4 regions of the Pseudoalteromonas sp. AWH4_217 genome follow, and region 3 is predicted to be linked to each of the others. Evidence: predicted binding sites of a transcription regulator. Region 3 holds the regulator's gene; each other region holds the start of a gene.
What was found. The regulator sigma-54, encoded in region 3, starts transcription at its own class of promoters, with help from an activator protein. The targets are predictions, from matches to a motif close to GTTGGCACGNNNNTNGNNT.

Region 1 (2,203 bases), on a different contig from region 3:
CCATGGTCAGGTCAACCTGTGCGGTATACTTACCCAAACCGACAACAGGGATCATGATACTGTCGATTTTTTCCAGGTATTCCTGTTCACGCTTACGCTCTATCTCATATTCTTTGCGAGAACGTGCTGCCAGAGAATCCTGAGAGCCAGAGTTAAGCAAACGACCATTCTGATCTGTCACAGTGACACGTGCTGGTGTTAACCCCTGTACCGCAGACGCAACGATATCAACAATTGAATCTACTTCTTCACTATCCAGTGTCCGACCACGTTTAAGCGTCACGACTACAGTCGCTGACGGCTGTTTTTCACGTCGTGCAAATACATTCTCTTTCGGAATAGCCAGCAGAACTTTAGCGCGGTTAATATCCTGCAGTTCTTCAATGGTGCGGGCCAGTTGTTGTTCACGGCTGTGCTTAAGACGTTCACGCTCCAAACGTTGACTCACACCAAAGCCCATATCCTGCATCAGAATATCGGTGCCACTGCTTGGTGCCTGGCTAAACCCATCACGGGCCATTCTCAGCTTGATATCCTGATAATCTGACTCAGCCACCATGATGGTGTTGCCATCCAGTTCATACTCAATTTTCTGTGCATCCAGAAAGTCCAGGGTCTGAACCAGCTCTTCGGTAGGATATTGACCTAACGGACGCATATCTGGCTGACGTGCCCAGATAATGATAAAAATCGCGATTGCCAGACAGATGGCCAGTGCGATCACCAAAGTAACCTGGCGGAGCATATCAACACCGCTCAAAGCACTAAAGTAGCCCGATTTTTGCTCTTGTTGCGTATCTGCTTCGCCACTTGCGCCGGGAACTGTTTGTCCATCAGCAAGTGCCAGATCGGTTGATTGATTAGTAGCCACGATTACTCTCCGCTAAACTCTGATTATACTGGCATGCTCATGATGTCTTTATAAGCTTCTATCAGCTTATTTCTGACCTGTACTGTAGCATCAAATGCCACCGAAGATTTGTTCTTGGCAATCATTGCTTCAGCCAGTGAAACACTGCGGTCGCCCATTTCAACAGCAGTCACCTTTTCTTTAGCGTCACGCTGTAATCCAGCTACGGTATTAAGTGCATCGCTGAGTAAGTCACCAAACTGGGCGCTTGAGGTAGCAGCTGTTGCCTGAACTGGCAGCTTATTCGGATCCTGTGGTCTTACGCGGCCGGCTTCTGAGGCCATTGCCTGCATTTCCTGATAAAGCCCGGTAGATTGAATTTTCATGGTCTGGCTCACTTTGTGAGTTATACATACCCCTAACAAAGCATAAAGCGTGCCAACTATAATTTAATTATATTTCAACTGGTTAAGTTAATTTTTGGAAGGTCGATTTTTTGACAGTAGGATAGTTCTGCGATCGGATCATCAAAAACCCCCTTTATCCGGACATATCAAATGCCCGGATAAAGGGGTTTCACTCAGGCTGGAACAGGTAACCCCAGGTCACGCATTCTGGCGAGTTTGTAGCGAAGCGTTCTGGGGCTGATCCCCAACAGCTCAGCGACGTCCTTACGCTTGCCATTACACCGGGAAAGTGTATCCAGAATAATTTGATGCTCTTTGTCCTGAAGCTCTTCTTTATAATTGAGCCCCTCAGCATCGTCATTATTCACATTAATGGCAATCGAACTGACCTCTTCAGCATCGTTGCGCACAGGTGTGAGAACCTGATCAACTGGCTGCTGCGGTGTACTCACTGATCGCGGTGAAAAGTTCTCAATAAAGATGTCGTCAGCAGTGATCTCTGTTCCCTGTTGCAAAATCAAGGCTCGTTGCACCACGTTATCCAGTTCTCTGACGTTACCCGGCCAACGATGACTGAGCAATTTATCCTGCGCGCTCTGTGATAATACAGGTGTCAATTTGCCGGATTTGTCACAGTGACGCTGTAACAGGTGCTCAGCTAGCGGGACAATATCCCCACCGCGCTCCGCAAGAGGCAGCCAGGTCAGAGGAAAGACATTCAAACGATAATATAGGTCTTCGCGAAAGACACCATCATTAACGGCTTCTTTAAGATCTCGGTTACTGGTCGCCAATACCCTGACATCCAGCTCAATGGTCTTTCTGCCCCCAAGACGTTCCACTTCCCTTTCCTGTAATACCCGCAACAATTTAGCTTGTAAGCCCAGATCCATTTCGGTGATTTCATCAAGGAGTATAGTGCCCTTTTGTGCTTGCTCAAACTTGC
Region 2 (2,203 bases), on a different contig from region 3:
CGAATTAAATAACAGTGCCAATACTAGCCCAATGAGCACCACTAATATCACGCCAAGCAATCCTATACTCAGCAACGCCAGCAAAGCGAAAACGGCAATCATAGCCACAAACAGGCTGAGCATTTCGATCCCTACCCAGCTTACATCCGTGACCACGTCAGGAATGCTGAACCAGGCCAGGGGTGAGGACACCCAGGATAAAGCCGATAATACAACCAAACCAACCAGTAAGATAAATGCCGCTTTCATAATGCCTCCTCAGGAACGCTCCGACAGTACGAGCCAGGCAATAAAGTACGCCATCAGCACTAAAACTGGTGCTTTCAATGCCAATAATACGGTGATAAGGCGAACCAGCCAGGTTGGCATATCTAGTCTTTTTGCTAAATTGGTACACACCCCCGCTATTTTTTTACGGGGTTGCTGCGAACGTGTTGTGCTGTAATAAGTGTCATGTTCTGTCATCAGAGTTCTCCTCATTGCTGCTATACTCGGGGCCCATCTGGCACCTGAGTGTGCCAATACCTAAGCTGAGTGTGTTTTTTGTTTCAGTTCGGCCAGCGCCTTATCGACTTGCTCTTCGCGCGCCAATGTCTCCAGCGCCTGCCACTGCGCTTGTTCTTTACTCACTAACTCATAGCTGTCTACCTCAGCTTCAACCCGCTCAACCTTGCGCTCCAGGTGCTCAAAACGTGCCATAGCTTCTTCTACCGACTGCTGACTCGCCACGCTGCGGGCTTTCAGCTGGGTAGTGGCGGTGTGTTCACGGCGCGTCAGCTGGGCTTCTTTATGGCGCAGCTGATTGAGCTTTTCTGTCAGCGTCTGTGCGTCCTGCTCCAGCTTGTTGTAAGCCTGTTGCAGCTGTGCCGCTTCCTCTTCAATCTGTTGCTGTGCTTCCTGACATTTTTGCTTTTCCACCAACGCCGCACGGGCCAGATCTTCGCGGTCCTTTTGTAACGCGTACTCAGCTTGCTGCTGCCATTGCGCCGCTTTTTTGGCCAGCGCCTGTTCCCGGCGGGCCAAGGCTTTTTGCTCACAGATCACCTGAACCACAGTGCTGCGGCATTCGCTGAGCGCCTCCTCCAGCTGAGTCAGTAAGTGACGCTGATCCTTCTTGGGATCATCCGCTTTGTCGAGCAACGCATTGAACTCGGCTTTGATTAAATCTTCAATTCGGTCGATTAAGGCCATGACAGGCTCCTTGATAAGCTAATGTGAGTTAACTTATTCCAAGGTTTGTGCCAAAAACCAATTACAATTTAAATTCAACAACTTAGTATGTTTTAGGAAAAAAGAGAGGAGAGATTTCTGAGGGGTGTTGGTCAAAAAAGCACATAGTTAGCCTTTTTGACCATATTACTATTAGAGTTCTGGCACAAAGGTCAGGGCTTTTTCCATCACACTGATATCGGCGCTCTTACCATGACCATTTTCAGACAAGTGGCGACGGAAGCCTCGCGCACCCGGCTGATTCTGGAAAATGCCCAGCATATGGCGGGCAATGTGCCAGAAGTTCGCCCCTTTAGACATTTCCGACTCAATGTAGTCGTACATGCTACGGACGACCTGATGACGGGTCTGAGTAAACGCGGGCGCGCCATACAGGGCGCTGTCGACTTCAGAGAGCATAAACGGGTTGCTGTAAGCCTCCCGGCCAATCATCACGCCGTCCAGGTGTGCCAGATGATGCTGACATTCCTCAATGGTTTTCACACCGCCATTAATGCTGATGTGCAGATCGGAATAATCCTGCTTCAGCTTGTACACACGAGGGTAATCCAGGGGCGGAATTTCTCGATTTTCCTTCGGACTCAGGCCCTGCAACCAAGCCTTACGGGCGTGAATAATAAAGTCATCACAGCCGGCGGCCTTTGCAGTCTCAATCAGCTGGGTCAGAAATTCATACGAATCCTGCTCATCAATCCCGATACGGGTTTTCACCGTCACCGGAATAGACACTTCGCCTTTCATCGCTGCAACACATTCAGCCACCAGCTCAGGCTCAGCCATCAGACACGCACCAAAACGGCCATTTTGTACCCGATCCGACGGGCAACCCACATTGAGGTTCACTTCGTTATAACCATATTGCTCCGCGCGCTTGGCACATTCAGCCAGCGCTTTAGGGTCGGAGCCACCCAACTGCAACGCCACTGGCATTTCGTGCTCACCAAAGTGCAGGTAATCACCCTTACCAAAGATA
Region 3 (2,203 bases):
TGGTGAACTGATAGCAGCAGGCACCCCGGAGCATGTTCTGGCCGATCAAACCGTGCGGGATGTCTACCTAGGTGAGCAATTCAGGCTATAGTTATAAGATTAGAAGTAAATAACAAAAAGGATTGTTAGAGATACATGAGGCAATCGCTACAGCTGCGCATGGGGCAGCAACTGACAATGACACCACAGCTGCAACAGGCTATTCGTCTGTTACAGTTGAGTACGCTAGATCTCCAACAAGAAATCCAAGAAGCGCTTGATAGCAATCCTTTGTTGGAAGTGGAAGAGGGTGAGTCTGAATCACACGATAATGAAACACAGTCCAAATCGGATACTGAGTTAGATCAACACGCAACCAATGATAGTGACAGCTTTGAGGACTCGGCTGTCAGTGACTATGAGCAAGACAGCGACGCTGCATTAAACAAAGACACCGTCAGTGACGATCTGGCAATGGACGTCACCTGGGATGAGTACATCAGTGCCGCCCCGGCAAGCAGCTCTGGCCCTATGCCAGAAGATGAAACCATCTATCAGGGAAAAACCTCTGAGACGCTGCAAGAATACATGATGTGGCAACTGGAGCTCACTCCCTTTAGCCCAACTGACAGAGCCATTGCTCTGGCAATCGTCGAAGCCGTTGACGACGCTGGTTTATTGACTATCAGCTGCGAAGACATTGTTGAGAGTATGAATCAGGACAATGACGACGAACAAATCGAATTGGATGAAGTCGAAGCCGTACTGAAACGTGTTCAATTATTTGATCCCGTTGGTATTGCAGCCCGCAGCTTGCAGGAATGTTTGTGTATCCAGCTCAATCAGTTTGATCCAGCCACTCCGTGGTTAACCCAAACCAAAGAGATTCTGACGGAACATATCGATCTACTCGCAAGTCGTGACTACCGAACTTTGATGAAAAAGACTAAGCTCAAAGAAGCTGAGCTTAAAGAAGTCATGACCCTGATCCACAGCCTTAACCCCAAGCCTGCCGCCAGTATAGTGCAAGAAGAAGCAGACTATGTGATACCGGATGTCTCGGTGAAAAAAGTGAAAGGCCGCTGGGTTGTTGAACTCAACCCGGACTCTATGCCGAAGATAAGAGTAAACGATCACTATGCCGCTATGTCCCGTTCAGTCAAGTCGAGCACCGACAGTCAGTTTATCCGCTCGCACTTGCAAGAGGCAAAATGGTTTATTAAAAGTCTCGAAAGCCGCAATGAAACTTTATTGAAAGTTACCAATTGCATTGTGCAACAACAACAGGCATTCTTTGAACATGGCCCCGAGGCGATGAAACCTATGGTACTCAATGATGTGGCCGAAATGGTCGACATGCATGAGTCCACAATTTCACGTGTAACAACGCAAAAGTATATGCACACGCCTCGCGGTATTTATGAGTTGAAGTATTTCTTCTCAAGCCATGTCAGCACTGAAAACGGAGGAGAATGCTCTTCGACTGCAATCAGAGCATTGATCAAAAAGCTAATTGCCGCAGAAAATACAGCTAAGCCATTAAGTGACAGCAAAATCGCGGATGTATTGGCAGATCAAGGGATCAAAGTGGCTAGACGTACAATTGCCAAATACCGAGAGTCTTTGGCTATCCCACCGTCGAATCAGCGTAAAAGCTTGATTTAGACGTAACTACAGAAGGAAAATGCTTATGCAACTAAATTTAACTGGTCGACATGTAGAAATCACCGATTCGTTAAGAGACTATGTAACAAACAAGTTTGCGAAGCTAGAAAGGCACTTTGATCACATCAACAATGTGCATGTAATCCTAGATGTCGAAAAGCTCATCCAAAAAGCAGAAGCCACATTACATGTGAACGGAGGGGAGATTTTCGCCTCGACCGAACACCGGGATATGTATGCCGCAATAGACGGACTCATCGATAAGCTTGATCGTCAGGTGATCAAGCACAAAGAGAAGCTAACTCGACACTAATCATGAAACTAAGCTCATTGATTTCACAGGACTGCAGCAAAGCTGCGGTCCTTTTTAATAGCAAAAAACGTATTTTAGAATACATCAGCGAGTTGGCACATAGTCAGCTGCCAGACAGCAATGCCCATGAAATTCTGGATTCACTTCTCAGTAGAGAAAAACTTGGCAGTACAGGTATCGGCAAAGGGATTGCACTCCCCCACGGCCGCCTTCCGGGGATCGATAAAGTCGTCGCTATGCTCCTCG
Region 4 (2,203 bases), on a different contig from region 3:
TAACTGATATATCAGTCTGCTGGGCATCTAAGCCGGTTTTACTGATCCATAATGCTGGGTTCATAATCTTTACCTCACTCTCTTAAACGATACGCAGGAGCGAAGTGTGTCGCTCATCAATTTCTTCAGCTGTTTTCATCAGTTTCATCTGCATTTCAAACTGGCGCTGAAGGTTTACCATATCCACCATCTCGTGAACTGGGTTTACATTAGACATTTCCAGATAGCCACTCATAACCTTGGCGGTAGGGGATATTTCACAAAATCCACACACCCCATCTTCCAGTAGCTCTTCTTTTGGTCTGAACAAACCGTCATTGCCTTTTTCAAGTTTGCTATTGTCTGCGCTGATAATCTTTAACCGGTCGACCACTTCCAAAAAGTTGGCCGGCGCTCCCTGGGGCCTGACCTGAATGGAACCATCGTCACTGAACACCACCTTTTCTACCGGTAAAGGTAAAATGATGGGACCACCTTCGCCAATAATTTGACGACCATGGCTGGTGACCAATGCACCATCAGAGGTGATATTCAGCGTGCCAACTTTGGTATAAGCTTCTTCACCTGCAGCATCCACCACACTGATCCAGGACTTTTCATCAACCGCGATATCAAGATCACGCCCCGTTTCAGTGATAGCCCCGCCCGTCATCATAGTCCCCGGACGCTCCTGCATAGCAAACACGCGGGTAGGAAGCCCTTCACCAAAAGCCTGCATAGAGCGGGCCTGTGCAAAGTCTGCCTTAAATCCGGTGGTATTGGCGTTGGCCAGGTTGTTCGCTTTCAGCCCGACACCAACCAGGTTTTGTTTGGCACCAGACATGGCGACATACAGCATTTTATCCATGGGAACGACCTAAAATTGTTCAATCTATACTGATTAAAGCAATATAAATGCCAACATGATCGTCAAGAAAATGAAAAGGCCGCATTGAGCGGCCTTGAGAGGTGATGAAGGTGATTATCGGATCTGCAGAATGTTCTGCTGAAGTGTTGAGTTCACTTCCAGTGCCCGGGAGTTTGCCTGGAAATTTCGCTGTGCACTGATCAGGTCAACCAATTCGTTAGTCAGGTTAACATTCGACTGCTCGAGTGCTGAGGAGTTGATGGTTCCCAGCGTACCTGACCCTGGCTCACCTGCAATAGGCTCACCTGATGTTAAACTCTTTTTCCACCCTGTGTTGCCTACTTGCTGTAAGCCTTGCGAGTTTGAGAAGCGAACCATCGCAACCTGGCCCAGATAGGTAGAGTCACCATTACTGTAAGAAGCGACAATTTTACCATCAGAGCCAATATCAATACCTGCAAGTCGACCCGTTGTCGCACCATCCTGTTCGAGTGCTTTTACTTCAAAACGGCTCGCAAACTGTGTCGGTGGCTTAGTATTTGCCTCGTCACGCCAGTTCATCTGGATATTGCTCGGGAAGGTTGCACCATTGGTCAATAATGTTGACAACCCCGCGCCTGCACCCGCCGGGATATTGAACGGGTCAAAAGTTGGTCCAGAGACTGGTACACCTGGATCACCGGTTGAGGCAGGGTTACCATTAGAATCAAACTCAAACTCGGTAATTGGACCAGCTACACTGCCGTCACCCGCAGGGCCGACTAACTGCCCACCCAGTGTTGCATAAACCTGCCACTGGTTTGGGTTTGTCGCTGGATCTTCTTTAACAAAGTACATCTGGAGTGTATGCGGCTCACCTAAGCTGTCATAAATCGTTGTAGACGTTGAGCTGTTGTATGAAGCACTTACTGTTGGATCAAACGCCAATGTAGGCGATGTCACTCTTGAATCCAGATTAAATGAGGTGTAAACGTTTGTTGTTGCACGAGGAGAACCCGATGCATCTGGGATCTGTAATGCAGCAGATGTACTCAAGCTGACCGATGTCGTGTCACCTGTGCTTGGGTCAACAGGGAAACCTTGCAGGAAGTTGCCCTGAGCATCAACAATAAAATTATCTTTATTGAGCTTAAATGCACCTGCACGGCTATAAGTAAAGTCTTGAGAACCCAACTCTTCACTCATTGCGAAGTAGCCCTCACCCGTAATCGCCAGATCCAGCGAGTTCTGAGTAAAGTTCAGAGACCCCTGGTGGAACTGCTGTGCAACCATAGTGGTTTGCACACCATCACCATTTTTTGTTTTACCAGCGCTGAATACCGAAGATGCATAGACGGATGCGAACTCAGCACGTGA

Region 1: a site for sigma-54 is predicted at 1,275-1,293, ahead of fliE (flagellar hook-basal body complex protein FliE). Genes of this name have one in related genera too.
Region 2: a site for sigma-54 is predicted at 1,228-1,246, ahead of ACXAH1_RS01115 (PspA/IM30 family protein). Genes of this name have one in related genera too.
Region 4: a site for sigma-54 is predicted at 884-902, ahead of ACXAH1_RS06835 (flagellar basal body rod protein FlgF). Genes of this name have one in related genera too.

What each region holds. Positions count from the first base shown of each region.
Region 1 is NZ_JBSWYM010000004.1:305,099-307,301, forward strand. It holds gene fliF (flagellar basal-body MS-ring/collar protein FliF) at 1-874, opposite strand, end outside; gene fliE (flagellar hook-basal body complex protein FliE) at 895-1,236, opposite strand; gene ACXAH1_RS06580 (sigma-54-dependent transcriptional regulator) at 1,431-2,203, opposite strand, start outside.
Region 2 is NZ_JBSWYM010000001.1:254,557-256,759, forward strand. It holds gene ACXAH1_RS01105 (hypothetical protein) at 1-249, opposite strand, end outside; gene ACXAH1_RS01110 (PspC domain-containing protein) at 259-465, opposite strand; gene ACXAH1_RS01115 (PspA/IM30 family protein) at 526-1,191, opposite strand; gene dusA (tRNA dihydrouridine(20/20a) synthase DusA) at 1,363-2,203, opposite strand, start outside.
Region 3 is NZ_JBSWYM010000002.1:30,871-33,073, reverse strand. It holds gene lptB (LPS export ABC transporter ATP-binding protein) at 1-91, shown strand, start outside; gene ACXAH1_RS01900 (RNA polymerase factor sigma-54) at 136-1,644, shown strand; gene hpf (ribosome hibernation promoting factor) at 1,670-1,957, shown strand; gene ACXAH1_RS01890 (PTS sugar transporter subunit IIA) at 1,960-2,203, shown strand, end outside.
Region 4 is NZ_JBSWYM010000004.1:361,440-363,642, forward strand. It holds gene flgG (flagellar basal-body rod protein FlgG) at 1-64, opposite strand, end outside; gene ACXAH1_RS06835 (flagellar basal body rod protein FlgF) at 83-847, opposite strand; gene flgE (flagellar hook protein FlgE) at 962-2,203, opposite strand, start outside.